2 linked regions of the Nitratifractor salsuginis DSM 16511 genome follow. The protein of the gene in region 1 interacts with the protein of each later gene in a pairwise test. Links are inferred from orthologs where the notes say so. Each region holds a gene or a part of one and is shown in the gene's direction. Other genes may lie near its edges. The genes, in order: ligA and leuS.

Evidence for each region.
Region 2: the proteins of ligA (region 1) and leuS interact in binary tests that used the Escherichia coli proteins (3 or more experiments, as listed by UniProt). The link is inferred for Nitratifractor salsuginis DSM 16511 from one-to-one orthologs.

The regions. Positions count from the first base shown.
Region 1 is NC_014935.1:648,754-655,702, forward strand. What follows is about bases 1,323-4,309. They hold ligA (NAD-dependent DNA ligase LigA), read left to right. Parts: upstream 1,323-1,822; coding sequence 1,823-3,796; downstream 3,797-4,309. Other genes in these bases: NITSA_RS03275 (DsrE family protein), read right to left, coding at 1,323-1,719; NITSA_RS03285 (ABC transporter ATP-binding protein), read right to left, coding at 3,860-4,309. Also shown: NITSA_RS03265 (HsdM family class I SAM-dependent methyltransferase), read left to right, coding at 1-49; NITSA_RS03270 (restriction endonuclease subunit S), read left to right, coding at 67-1,155; more of NITSA_RS03275, read right to left, coding at 1,273-1,322; more of NITSA_RS03285, read right to left, coding at 4,310-5,581; trpS (tryptophan--tRNA ligase), read right to left, coding at 5,594-6,556; ribosome biogenesis GTPase Der, read right to left, coding at 6,778-6,949. UniProt on the Escherichia coli protein: DNA ligase that catalyzes the formation of phosphodiester linkages between 5'-phosphoryl and 3'-hydroxyl groups in double-stranded DNA using NAD as a coenzyme and as the energy source for the reaction.
Region 2 is NC_014935.1:251,252-258,321, forward strand. What follows is about bases 3,916-7,023. They hold leuS (leucine--tRNA ligase), read left to right. Parts: upstream 3,916-4,304; coding sequence 4,305-6,743; downstream 6,744-7,023. Other genes in these bases: NITSA_RS01370 (putative bifunctional diguanylate cyclase/phosphodiesterase), read right to left, coding at 3,916-4,163; lptE (LPS assembly lipoprotein LptE), read left to right, coding at 6,762-7,023. Outside these bases: NITSA_RS01360 (DNA polymerase III subunit gamma/tau), read right to left, coding at 1-1,461; ypfJ (KPN_02809 family neutral zinc metallopeptidase), read left to right, coding at 1,597-2,484; more of NITSA_RS01370, read right to left, coding at 2,475-3,915; more of lptE, read left to right, coding at 7,024-7,070.

The DNA.
Region 1 (6,949 bases):
GGAAGTCTCTCAACTTTTAAAGAAACAAGGAGATACTTCGGGAAAGTAGATTCCCCACTTAACAAAATGCTAGAAGATGTTGAGTGGGGTAAGTTTAGATTAGGTGATTTATTTGATATTGAGAGCACTTCAAGCTTTAATAAGGATAAGCTTACTGTTGGTGATGAGTATGACTATGTGACGAGAACTTCACAAAATCAAGGTATATTGCAGTCAACGGGATTTGTGAATGAAGAAAATCTTAATCCGGCTGGAGTTTGGAGCTTGGGGCTTTTGCAAATGGATTTCTTTTTTAGACGGAAGCCTTGGTACGCTGGACAATTTGTAAGAAAAATTATCCCCAAAATGGAGCTTGACGAATATTCGATTCAATGGATGTCTACAGTTTTAAATAAGCAGAGAAAGAAACTCTTATCTGTTTTAGTAAGAGATTTAGACGAAGCCTTTAAAAATACACTAGTTGAACTGCCAATAAAAAATGGAGAAATCAACTTCGACTTTATGGGTCATTTTATTGCAAAGATAGAAGCAGATCGTATCAAAAAACTGGATGCATATTTGTCTGCAACAGGATTTAAAGATTATTACCTAACTTCGGAAGAGCAGAAGGCTTTAGATGACTTTGAAGATGGGGATATTGATTGGGGTGAGTTTAAGTTAGGTGATTTGTTTTATATAGAGAGTACACAAAGTTTTAATAAAGATAGACTTACTGTTGGTGATGATTATGACTATGTGACGAGGACTTCACAAAATCAGGGTATATTGCAATCAACAGGATTTGTGAATAAAGAAAACCTTAATCCTGGGGGAGTTTGGAGTTTAGGGCTGTTGCAAATGGATTTCTTTTTTAGACAAAGACCTTGGTATGCTGGGCAATTTGTAAGAAAAGTTACCCCTAAAATAGAGCTTAGCCAATATTCGGTTCAATGGATGTCTGCAGTTTTAAATAAGCAGAAAAAGAAACTGTTGTCTGTTTTAGTAAGGGATGTGAATGAAACTTTTAAGAATATATTGGTTGAATTACCAATAAAAAATGGTGAAATCGACTTCGACTTTATAGAATGCTTTACATCTGCTATTCATAAATTGGTAATAAAAGATGTTGTGGAATATACAAATCAAAAAATTACAGCACACGACCAAATAGTTTAGTTAAACTTATATTATGTGTACTTACCGTAAGGCTTAAAACTCCAAACGCTATATACTTACACAGTAATTTATAATTATTCTTTCAACTTGAGGCCTGAAAGCCCATACTTGTGACTTTTAATAAGGTGCAAAAACGATCCACCCCGCTACGGCGCGCTCCAGGACTTCGGCGACGCCTGCCTGGCGGTAGATGATCCCGTCGATATACTCTTTTTTCTTCCATCCCATCGTTTTCATCGTGTTGAGGCAGCCGACCATCTCTACGTCGTAGCCGTCCATAAGCGATCGGAGGCGTTTGAGGGTTTTGGGATCGTAATCTTTGCGGATGACCCGCATGCCGGAGCTGTAGAAGACCATCGCTACCTGTAGGCTCTCCGGCGGATATTCATTGAGGACATTGTTGATGGCGCCGATGATGTGGTTGACGACGTGAATGTCATCCGTCTTGACGGGGACCACCCATTTCCTGGGATGGTCGAAACTGGGCTGCGGGTCGGAAAACTGCATTTTCGCGACGAGAGAGAGTGGCAGCAACAATATCAAAATCCAGAGCAGACGTCTCATCGATCTTCCTTTGTGAACAATAGCTCATTATAACAAATCGCCTCTGTGGCCGGCGTGTAAAATGGGTTATAATATCCTCAAAACCGAAGAACAAAGGCCGAGAATGATCCGTAATCACCAGGAGTATGAAGAGGCGGTCGCCAAGCTCAAACGCTGGGCCTACGCCTATTACGTCGAGGACAATCCGGAAGTGACCGATGAGGTCTATGACCGACTCTATCGGGAGGTGGAAGCTTACGAAAAGGCCCACCCTGATGAGATCGATCCGACTTCTCCGACCCAGAGGGTCGGCGCTCCTCTCAAAGAGGGGTTCAAAAAGGCGAAACACCTCAGCCGGATGTGGAGTATGGAGGATGTCTTCAACGCTGCTGAATTCGAAGAGTGGTTCAACCGTATCGACAAAAAGTATCCCGGTGAGCGCTACTACATCGAACCCAAATTCGACGGGGCGAGCCTCAACCTGATCTACGAAAACGGCCTGCTCAAGCAGGCGATCACCCGGGGTGACGGCGTGGAAGGGGAGGATGTGACCGCCAACGCCAAAACGATCCGCTCCATCCCCCTGGATATCGCTCATAAAAGCCTCATCGAGATCCGGGGCGAGGTGCTGATGACGATCGAAGAGTTCGAGCGGATCAACAAAGAGCGGATCGCGGCGGGGGAGCAGCCCTTCGCCAATCCCCGAAACGCGGCGGCGGGCAGCCTGCGCCAGCTCGATCCCTCCATCACCGCCAAGCGGAACCTCATCTTCCAGCCCTGGGGAGTGGGGGTCAATGACCTCGACTACGAATACCTCAGTGACCTGATGGGTTATGTCTATGACCTGGGCTTTCGCAAACCGCCGCTCAGAGAGGTCAAGCGCACCCCCAAAGAGATCGAAGCGGTCTATGAGAAATTGGACAAGATGCGCTCCCAACTTCCGGTGATGCTCGACGGAATGGTGGTCAAGGTGGATCGGATCGCTTTGCAGGAGATCCTGGGATATACGGTCAAATATCCCCGGTGGATGGTGGCCTATAAATTCCCGGCGGTGGAGAAGCAGACCAGATTGCTGGATGTGATCCCCCAGGTAGGCCGCACGGGGGTCATCACCCCGGTCGCGGTGCTGGAGCCGGTAGAGATCGAAGGGGTGGTCGTGGAGCGGGCGACCCTGCACAACTACGACTACATCGAGAAGCTCGACATTCGTATCGGCGATATGGTCACAGTCATTCGCAGCGGCGATGTGATCCCAAAGATCATCAAGGTCCTGCCCCAATACCGCACCGGAAAGGAGAAGCCGATCCAACGTCCCACCCGCTGCCCGGTCTGCGGCAGCGAAGTGCTCGACGAAGGGCCGCTGGTGAAGTGCCAGAACCTCTCCTGCCCCGCGCGGGTGGTCAACTCCATCATCTACTTCGCTTCCAAGCAGTGTATGAATATCGACGGCCTGGGCGAGAAGATCGTCCAGCAGCTCTATGACGCGGGGCTGGTGAAGGATGTGGAGGACCTCTACCATTTGAAGAAGGAGGACCTCCTCAAGCTGGAGGGCTTCGGGGAGAAAAAGGCGGAGAAACTCCTGGAGGCGATCGAAGCGTCGAAGGGTCGGGAGTGCTGGCGCTTCGTCAACGCCCTGGGGATTGAGCACATCGGGGAGGTGGCCAGTAAAAAGATCTGTGAAAAGTTCGGCCTCGATTTCATCCATGCCGACAAAGAAGCACTCCTCTCCATCGAAGGCTTCGGGGAAGAGATGGCTAACAGTTTCCTGGAGTTTATGCGGGTCAATGGGGAAAAGGTCAAGCGGCTGATGGAGATTGTCCGACCCAAACCGCCTCAAAAAGAGGAAGTAGTGGAGTCTCCCTTCACCGGCAAGACTGTGGTGCTTACCGGCGCGATGAAAAAGCCCCGTTCCGAGATCAAGGAGATGCTGGAGCACCTGGGAGCCCACGTGACGAATACAGTGTCGCATAAGACCGATTATGTGATCTACGGAGAGGACCCCGGGAGTAAATTCGACAAAGCCAAGCAGCTGGGAGTGACGCTGCTGCCCGAAGAGAAGATGTGGGAGATGCTGGGTGAGCAAGCCGAGGCGGAATAGAGTAGGTGCTTGTGCTTTATGAGCGATAAGCCTCATCTCTTTTGGATTGATCGCTAGCCGGAATTATTCCGCCTCCATCGCCCCTGCAAGTCTTTGATAGGCAGGGCAAGTCTCCTCCAAAGCTTCTATCGTATCGAGACAGACGACCTGTCCCTTTTCCAAAACAGCGATTTTGTCGGCCCGTTTTACGGTACTGAGGCGATGAGCGATGATGAGGGTGATGCGGTCCTGTGAAATTTTGTCGATGGCCTGAGTGATGAGTCGCTCGCTTTCATTATCCAGAGCACTGGTCGCTTCGTCGAAGATAATGATTTTGGGGTCGTTGTAGAGGGCTCTGGCGATGGCGATGCGCTGGCGCTGACCACCGGAGAGATTGGTGCCATGCTCTTCGAGTAGGGTGTCGATTCCTCCCATTACCTGGACGAATTCCCAGGCATTGGCCATTTTGAGTACCTGGGCAACCCGCTCGGGATCGATCGGATTGCCATAGGCGACGTTGGCTGCGACACTGTCGTGAAAAATATAGACTCTTTGGGTAACAATGGAGATCCCTTTCCTTAAAGAGGGGAGGGCATACTCCTTCAGGGAATGGCCGTCGATCAGGATCTCTCCTTTCTGCGGATCGAAGAAGCGTACCACCAGATTGACCAATGAACTTTTTCCACCTCCGCTGGGGCCGATGAGAGCCAGTTTCTCTCCTCGATTAACTGTGAGGCTCACGCCCCTGAGTGCCTCTGTTTCGCCATAGGAGAGATAGACATTTTCGAAGCGGAGTTGATTCGCTTCCGTGAGTTCCAGTGTGCCTTCCGAAGCGACTTGAGGTTTTTGATCCAGAAGAAAGAGGATCCGTTCGCAGGCGGCCAGAGCGTTTTGAAGCTGGTTGATAATGTTGGTGATCCGTTTGATAGGGCTGTAGAGCATAAAAAGTGCCGTCATAAAGGAGAAGAAGGCTCCTGTACTCATAGTCCCGTCGATGACTTCCTGTCCCCCGATGTAGATAACGAAAGCGATCCCTATCGCTCCCAGGAGCTCCATCACCGGACTGCTCATCAAAGAGGTGCGGATCGATTTCATCGTGAGGCTGTAGTAGTCGCGGTTCTCTTTGGCGAAGCGACCATGCTCGAAATCCTCGGTGGCGTGGGCTTTGATGATTTCGATATTGTTGAGAATTTCGGCCAGTCGGGAGGTCAGGTCGGAGGTCTTTTCCTGGGTTTTGTGTGAGAGCCTCTTGAGGCGTTTGGCGATGAGGGCGATTGGCAGGATTGCCGCAGGCAGAAAGACCAGAGCATAGAGTGCCAGATGGGGGCTCTGGTAGATGACGACTCCCAGCAATCCCACAGCTGTCAGTGTCTCCCGGGCGAAAACAGGCAGTAAAGTCGAGACGATGTTCTTAAGACGTTCGACGTCATTGATATTCCGGCTGATGAGCTCCCCAGAGCGGAAGCGCTGAAAGAATCCCAAATCGAGTGAGAGCATCACTCGCATCATCCGGTTGCGGATCCGGCGAATAATATCCTGTCCGATGTGTTCGGTGTAGTAGGATTGAAGAAAGTTTCCTCCCGCTTTCATCGCATAGACGAGGATGATCAGCCAGGGGAGGGTATGAAGGGCCGCTTCATCTTTTTTGAGGAAGATCTCGTCGAGGACCGGTTTGACCAGATAGGCGGAGGCAGATGTGCCCGCCGCGGCGAGGATCATACCGATGACCGCCAGGATAAAATAAGTGATGTAGTCTTTCCAGTAGGGGAAGACCAGACGGCGGAAAACGACTTTGATCTCTTTCAAACAGTGTATCCTCTAGAGGATGCCCACGGCATCGCGCACGATGGCGATCTTCTCTTCGGCTACGGCCCGGGCTTTGGCGGCGCCGCTTTCCAGGATGGCGAAGACCTCTTCGGGGTGTTCGAGGTAGTAGGCTCTCTTTTCGCGTGCCGGGGCGAAGTGGTCCCAGATGAGCTCTTTGAGCTCCTTTTTAAAGTGGCCGTAGCCGTATTCGCCACTGCGGTAGCGCTCGGCCAGCTCCGTTTTGCCCTGCTCATCCAGAAAGAGGCTTGCCAGGGCATAGACGTTGCAGTTTTCAGGGTCGAGGGGCTCTCCCAGGGGAGTGGAGTCGGTGACGATCTTGTTGCAGCGTTTCTGCAGGGCTTTCTCTTCCATAAAGATCTCGATGGTATTGCCGTAGCTCTTGGACATCTTGGCCCCGTCGATACCGGGGACCACGGCGACGGACTCTTCGACCATCGCTTCGGGGATGGTAAAGATCTCTCCGTGCTCGTTGTTGAATTTGATGGCGATGTCCCGGGTCATCTCCAGGTGTTGGATCTGATCCTTGCCTACAGGGACCTTCTGGGCGTCGTAGAGGAGGATGTCGGCGGCCATCAGCACGGGATAGCTAAACAGGGCGTGGCTGGGAGCGATCCCCTTGGCCACCTTATCCTTATAACTGTGGGCCCGTTCCAGCAGCCCTACGGGAGTGTAGCGGGAGAGGATCCAGTAGAGCTCCAGCACCTCTTTGGCGTGGCTCTGGACCCAGAAGACGGTCTTGTCGGGATCGATCCCCAGGGCGAGGAAATCCACGGCGACTTCAAAGGTGTTTTGCTTGAGCTCTTTGAGGTCGGCTCCGCCGCTGAGAGCGTGGTAATTGGCGATAAAGGCGAAGAGCTCGTGCTCCTTTTGGAGTTTGAGCATCTGGGCGATGGCGCCGAAGTAGTTGCCGATGTGGAGTTTGCCGGAGGGTTGGATACCGGAGAGTACACGCATGGTTGCTGATCCTGTCGGGATAAAATTTTTCGTGATTATATCCAAAAGGGCAGCGGGGAACCGCTCAGAGCCGTCGGCAGCCGGCTCCGGGGTAATGAGGAGGTAAGCGATCGCCCCTACAATAGCGGTGTCCAAAGAGACTTTTGGACACGATCTACTCCGTCCTATCCATTTCCTGTTTTTTTATCATTCCTGTCCTTTGATTGCCCCCGACGGGGGCTCTACTCCTCCTCGTCGGAACGTTCGCCTCTTTTGCGGGCGACGATTTCGAGGGGGACTCCTTCGAAATCGAATTGCTCTCTGAGGGTGTTGGCGAGGTAGCGGATGTAGCTGAAGTGCAGGAGCCCCGGTTTGTTGACCACCAGGGCGATGCGGGGGGGCTTGGTGGCGTAC
Region 2 (7,070 bases), 390 kb from region 1 along the record:
GGTCACCAGGCGCTTCTTGTCCGCTCCCTGGGCGGTCGATTCCCAGGTGAGGGAGGCGCCGTCGAAGCTTTGGTAGCGGATGCAGCGCTCGAAGGTCTCTCCCAGATCGTAATCCCGGTCGTAGAGTTTTTCCAGCAGGGCTTTGAATTTGAGGGCTCCCGCGTCGGGCGCGGTTCCGGATGCGGGTGCGGCGGGTGCTTCGGTAGCGGGACTTGGCGTTTCAGCGGGTCGGGGTTCTTCGGCCGGGGCGCTCTTCGGAGGAGTTGCTTCGGCGGAAGCCTGGGGCAGGGTGCTTTGCGAAGCCGGGCTCTCGGCGGCCGGAGCGGGCTGCTTGCGCGATTCGGCTGCAGCTGCTGTGGTCGGGGCAGACGTCGTAGGAGCCGGGGTACTCTGCACTCCCGAGAGCTCCTTTTGCAGGGTGCGGATCATCTCATCGATCTCTTTGATGGAGAGGGCTTCCATCATTTTGAAGAGGGTCAGAGAGAGGACGAACTCCCCGTCGCTTCCCAGGAAGAGCAGTTCTTTGGCTTCCGCCAAAATCCGGAAAAAGCGATCCAGGATCAGGGGCGGGAAGCGGGGGTCTTTGGCGAAGAGAAGGTCCTTGAGATGCAGGGTCAGCTCATCGATGATCATTTCGGTCTCGTATTCGCTGCTCTCGTGGATAAAGGCGAGGATTCCCGCTTCGTCTTTGTTGAGGATCCGGTCGAGGAGATCGTCGAGCTTGGCCGGATCGATGATCCCCAGCATCTCGGTGACGGTGGGTAGGTCCACTTTCCCCTTGGCGTAGACGATGGCCTGATCCAGGAGGGTCAGGGAATCCCGCAGGCTCCCCGCCCCGCTGCGGGCGATGATCTCCAGAGCTTCGGGCTCATAGTCGATCCCCTCCAGGTGGAGGATGTGCTCCAGATGGCTTTTGACCAGCCGGGGCGGGATCTTTTTGAAGCGGAAGTGCTGGGTGCGGGAGAGGATCGTCGCGGGGAGCTTGAGGGGGTCGGTGGTGGCCAGGATGAATTTGACGAACTCGGGGGGCTCTTCGAGGGTCTTGAGCAGGGCGTTGAAGGCTTGGGTGGTGAGCATATGGACTTCGTCGATGATGAAGATTTTGAAGCGGCCGCTGCCGGGCTTGTATTTGGTGTGCTCAATCAGCTCTTTGATGTCGTCGATCCCCCGGTTGGAGGCGGCGTCCATCTCGATGATGTCCATATGGCGGTATTCGTTGGCCATAATGCAGTGGGGGCACTCTTCGCAGGGCTGGGACGTGGGCCCTTTTTCACACAGAAGCGCCTTGGCGAAGATCCGGGCGGTGGAGGTCTTCCCGCTGCCCCGCAGGCCCGAAAAGAGGTAGGCGTGGGAGAGCCGGTCCCCGTCGAGGGCCTGGGCGAGGGTCTGGCTGACGGTCTCCTGGCCCACCAGGTCGGCGAAGGAGCGGGGACGGTATTTGCGTGCGAGTGCCAATGCCACGGATCTTCCTTGAGTCGGTTTTTGGGAAAAGAGCATCTATTGTAGTCGATCTTTGCTTTTGGAGATATAAAAGTGACTCTGTAGTTCCAAATATCTTTTGTTATGATTGGATCTGCAAAAACGAAGGAGTTTCACGTGAGACTGGATGATATAGAAGAGAGCAGAAACGTAGAGGACCGCCGAAACAGCAGCGGCGGAGGGGGGCGGCTGTCGGCAGGGACTCTGATGATGCTCTGGCCGCTGATCAGGATGCTGCTACGGACCAAGATCGGCTGGGCGATCCTGGGGATCGGCGCCCTCGCCTACCTGGCGGGATTCAACCCCCTCAGCCTCCTGGGAGGAGGGAGTCAAGGGGTCAGCTCAAGAACATCTACAGCTCAGGAACAGCAGCTGGCGGTGCGGATGAAGAAGGTCCTGCGTTCGACCGAACAGGTCTGGTCTTCGATCCTGGGGAAGTATGGGCGACGCTACGATCCGCCGACCCTGGTGCTCTACCGCGGGGCCACCCGAAGCGGCTGCGGCTATGCCCAGGCCCAGATGGGCCCCTTTTATTGTCCGAGGGATAAAAAGATCTATCTGGATTTGAACTTTTTCGATGAGTTGAAGCGCCAACTGGGGGCTCCCGGGGATTTCGCCCAAGCCTATGTGCTGGCCCACGAAGTCGGCCACGCCGTGCAGGATCAGTTGGGACTCCTGGACAAGGTTCACCGGCTCCAGCAGCAAGCGCTTCGGCGGGGTGATAAGACCCGGGCCAACCATCTGCAGATCCCCGTGGAGCTCCAGGCCGATTGTTACGCCGGGGTCTGGGGCCACTATGCCCAGAGCCATCTGGAACCCGGAGATATCGAAGAGGCGATGAACGCCGCATCCCGGATCGGCGACGACACTCTGCAGAAACGCTCCCAGGGTTATGTGGTCCCCGACAGCTTCACTCACGGCAGCTCTCGTCAGAGGATGGAGTGGTTTATGCGGGGCTTCAAAAGCGGTGATATCCGAGCCTGCGACACCTTTCGTCAGCCCTGAGACTCCAGAAGCTCAAGACAGCTCGAGGCGTCCATAGGACGGGCGAAGAGAAAGCCCTGCTGGATCGGCAGGCCGATGGAGGTGAGGAAGCGGGATTGTTCCTCCCGCTCCACTCCCTCGACGACACAATCCAAAGCATAGATCTCCGTGATTTTTTTGATGACGCGGACCAGATCACCGTTTTGAGGGTCTTCCGGCAGGTTTTCCACGAAACTGCGGTCGATCTTGATCTCATCGATGGGGAGAGAATGGAGATAACGCAGAGAAGAGTATCCGGTTCCGAAGTCGTCAATGGAGATACGGATTCCCAGATCACGCAACAGGTCGAGCTGCTCCCGATCATCCCGGGAACAGGCCAAAAATTCTTCTTCGGAGATCTCAAGAATCAGTTGGGGAAGCAACTCCTGATAGCGCTTAAAAAGTGGAGAAAAAGCCGCCTGTCCGAAATCCTCTAAATAGACATTGACGGCAAGCCGGGGGGTCAAACCTTTGGCTTTCCACTTTTGAAGATCCTCTAGTGCTTGTTCCATAATCAGATGGTCGATTTGGTGGATGAGTCCTTGCTGCTTCGCGAGCGGCAGAAATTCTCCCGGGAGAGCGACAGGTTTCCCTTCCGGTCCTATCCAACGCGCCAGCGCTTCTACCGCCACAATCTTGGAACTTTCGGTATCGAAAATCGGCTGGTAATAGGGTTTTAAAGCCTTTTGTTTGATGGCCCGCTGCAGCGAATCGACTCCATAATAGGTCAGAGAGATTTGTTTCTGCATATGGGGATGGTAGCGGACGATTTGGCTGCCGGAGAGAGATTTGGCGTGGGCCAGTGCTGTACTGGCACCGCTGATCAGTGTGCTGATATCCCGGGTGTCTTCAGGATAATGGATCACCCCTACGTTGAAACGTAAAGTAACTGTTTGACCCTCGATCTGCATCGGCAGATCGAAGAGCTGTTGTCTCAGCCGCTCGAACAACCCTCCGGTCTCCTGTAGTCGGGGAATGAGGAGGACAAATTCATCGGCACCGTAGCGGTAGACATTAGTTGAGCCCGCCAACTCTTCGAGCTGTTTGGCGAGACGGACAAGGATTGCATCTCCGAAATGGTGTCCGAAGAGGTTGTTGATCGTACCGAAATTTTCGACATTGACGAAAAGCAATACAAAGGATTCACCCTCTCCGATCTCCCGAGTTAAACGGAGATGGAGTGCGTGACGGTTGGGAAGTCGTGTCAGGGGATCGAAATTTTCTAAAAAAGCGCTCCGGTTCTTTTCCTGAAGAAGATCCTGCTCCACCTGCTTTCTTTTGGTGATATCCAGCACGACTCCGATGAGTTTGATCGGTTTTTCTTCGCTGTCGTAGAGGAGGTAGCCTTTTTCGTGGACCCAGACGGTACGTCCGTCACGTAGATGAATTTCGTGCTGAAGATCGTAATATTTTTTTTCGCCGCTGAGGACCCGGGAAATCTCCTCTTCGACCAGACGCCGGGTCTGCTCGTCGAGAACAGAGAGAAAGAGTTCGAAACTTCCCTTTTCCTTTTCTCCCAAGCCGTAGATCGTACGTTTGCGGGGGCTCCAGTAGGTTGTGTCGTTGCGGATATCCCATTTCCAGTAACCGATTTCACCGACCTCTTCCGTCAATCTCCAGAGCTCTTCGAATTCCCGCGGGTCTATCATCCCCTTTTGCATCTAGGATCCTTCCATTGCTTAGATTATATTGTATCCTAATTTACCCGGGCAAATCCTCTCGGACCGCAGTCCGGTTTCTATGAGCTGTCTCAAATCCTCCATAGGGTATAATCCCTTCAATTTCACCGACGGAGTATCACCGTGAACTACGATCCCAAATCGATCGAAAGCAAGTGGCAGCAGAAGTGGGAAGCGGAGCGGGCCTTCGAGCCCTCCGAGGACCAGAGCCTGCCCAAAAAATATATCCTCAGTATGTTCCCTTATCCCAGCGGGCGGATCCATATGGGCCACGTGCGCAACTACGCCATCGGCGACGCCCTGGCCCGCTACTGGCGCAAGCAGGGAGTCAATGTGCTCCATCCCATCGGCTGGGATGCCTTCGGGATGCCCGCCGAGAACGCGGCGATCAAGCACAAACGCCACCCCAAGGAGTGGACCTACGACAACATCGCCTATATGCGCAAGGAACTTGGCGCCCTGGGACTGAGCTTCAGCAAGGAGCGGGAGTTCGCCACCTGTGATCCCCTCTACACTCGCTGGGAGCAGGAGTTTATCATCCGGATGTTCGAAGGGGGGCTCCTCTACCGGGAGAGTACCACCGTCAACTGGTGCGAAACCTGCCACACGGTCCTGGCCAACGAACAGGTCGAAGAGGGGTGCTGCTGGCGCTGCGACAACCCGGTGGTCCAGCGGGAGATGCCCGGCTACTATATCGATATCGTCCGCTACGCTCAGGAACTGCTGGACGATCTGGAGCAGCTGGAGGGCAAGTGGCCCGCCCAGGTGCTGACGATGCAGCGCAACTGGATCGGGCGCAGCCAGGGGCTGGAGTTCCGCTTCGAGCTGAACGATGCGAGCAAAGCCAAGCTCAACGGTTGTTTCGACGGCTATGAAGTCTTCACCACTCGCCCCGACACCATCTTCGGTGTCACCTATTCGGCTCTGGCTCCCGAGCATCCCATCGTCCGGCATCTCATCGAGCACAAGCTCCTCGACGATGAGGTGATCGAGCGCATCGAAGCGATCATCAATATGAGCGAGCGGGAGCGGGCCCAGGCGGAGAAGGAGGGCTACCCTCTGGGGATCAGCGTCATCCATCCCCTCACCGGCGAAGATATCCCCGTCTGGACGGCCAACTTCGTCCTGGCCAGCTACGGCGGCGGGGCGGTGATGGCGGTCCCGGCCCACGACGAACGGGATTACGAATTCGCCACCAAATACGGCTTGCCCATCAAGCGGGTCATCGAGGGGGGCGAGCTTCCCTATACCGGCGACGGGGAGCTCGTCGACAGCGGCGTCTTCACCGGCAAGCCCAACCGGGAAGCGATGAAGGAGATCGTCGCCTTCTTCGAGAGCGAAGGGTTGGGGACAAGCCAGATCAACTACAAACTGCGCAACTGGGGAATCAGCCGTCAGCGCTACTGGGGCGCCCCCATCCCATTGATCCACTGCCCCACCTGCGGCCTGGTGCCCGAGAAGATCGAGAACCTCCCCGTGACCCTGCCCGATGATGTGGAGATCACCGGCGAAGGCAACCCCCTGGAAAGCCACCCGACCTGGAAACACTGCACCTGCCCCCAGTGCGGCGGCAAAGCGACCCGGGAGACCGATACGATGGATACCTTCATCCAGAGCTCCTGGTATCAGTTCCGCTATGCTACCGATCCCAAAAAATGGAACGAAACGGGGATCGACAAGGAAGACAGCGCCTACTGGATGCCGGTGGATCAATACATCGGCGGGATCGAGCACGCCATTTTGCACCTGCTCTACGCCCGCTTCTTCACCAAAGCGCTGCGGGACTTGGGCTATCACGATATCGACGAGCCCTTCAGCCGGCTTTTGACCCAGGGGATGGTGCTCAAAGACGGGGCCAAGATGTCCAAGTCCAAGGGCAACACCGTCGATCCCGACGCCATCGTGGAGCGCTACGGTGCCGATACCGCCCGGCTCTTCATCCTCTTTGCCGCGCCGCCCCAGAAGGAGCTGGAGTGGAAAGACAGCGGTGTGGAGGGGGCCTACCGCTTCCTTAAAAAGCTCTACAGCCGCAAAGAGAAAGTCAGCCACCGCAGTCTCCCCGAGATCGACCACGATGCCCTGGCCCCCGAAGCCAAGGAGGCCCGCGCCAAGGTCTACGAAGCCCTGCGCAAGAGTGGGGATGTCTATGAAAAGACCTTTGCCTTCAATACCCTCATCGCCGCGACGATGGAAGCCCTCAACGCCCTGGACAAGCAGAGCGACCCCGCGGTTTGGAGCGAGGGGATGTATATCCTGCTTCACCTCCTGGAGCCCATCGTGCCTCACATCGCCAGCGAATTGAGCGAAGAGCTCTTCGGCCGGGAGAATCTGCGCCGCAGCATCCCCCTCAAAGAGGAGGTCTTCGTCACCGAGAGCATCACCTACGCCGTGAGCATCAATGGCAAGCGCCGCACCGAAGTGGCCGTCCCCGCCGGCGCGGAGAAAGAGGAGATCCTGGCCCTGGCCAAAGAGGCGGGTGCGAAATGGCTGGAGGGGATGCAGATCGTCAAAGAGATCGTGGTGCCGAACAAACTGGTCAACTTCGTCGTCAAACCGGCCTAAGCCGAAGAAGGAGCGGGTATGAAAAACTTTGGATATTTTTCAAGAGGGCGAAGGAATTTCCTCTCCCCGCTCCTTCTGACGGTGCTGCTGCTCTCTTTTGCCGGATGCGGCTACAAACCTGTGGCCCAATACGGCAGGGAACAGATTCCCGATCCGGTCTATGTGGATGTGCGTCTCTCCGGGATGGAGCCCCAAAACGGCGTCTTCCTCAAAGAGGAGATCATGCGCATCCTGCGGACCCACTTCCAGGAGAGGGTGGTTTCGGACAAGTCTGCCGCCGTCAGCCGACTGATCGTCCCCGGCTACAAGATCGACTATTCGCCTCTG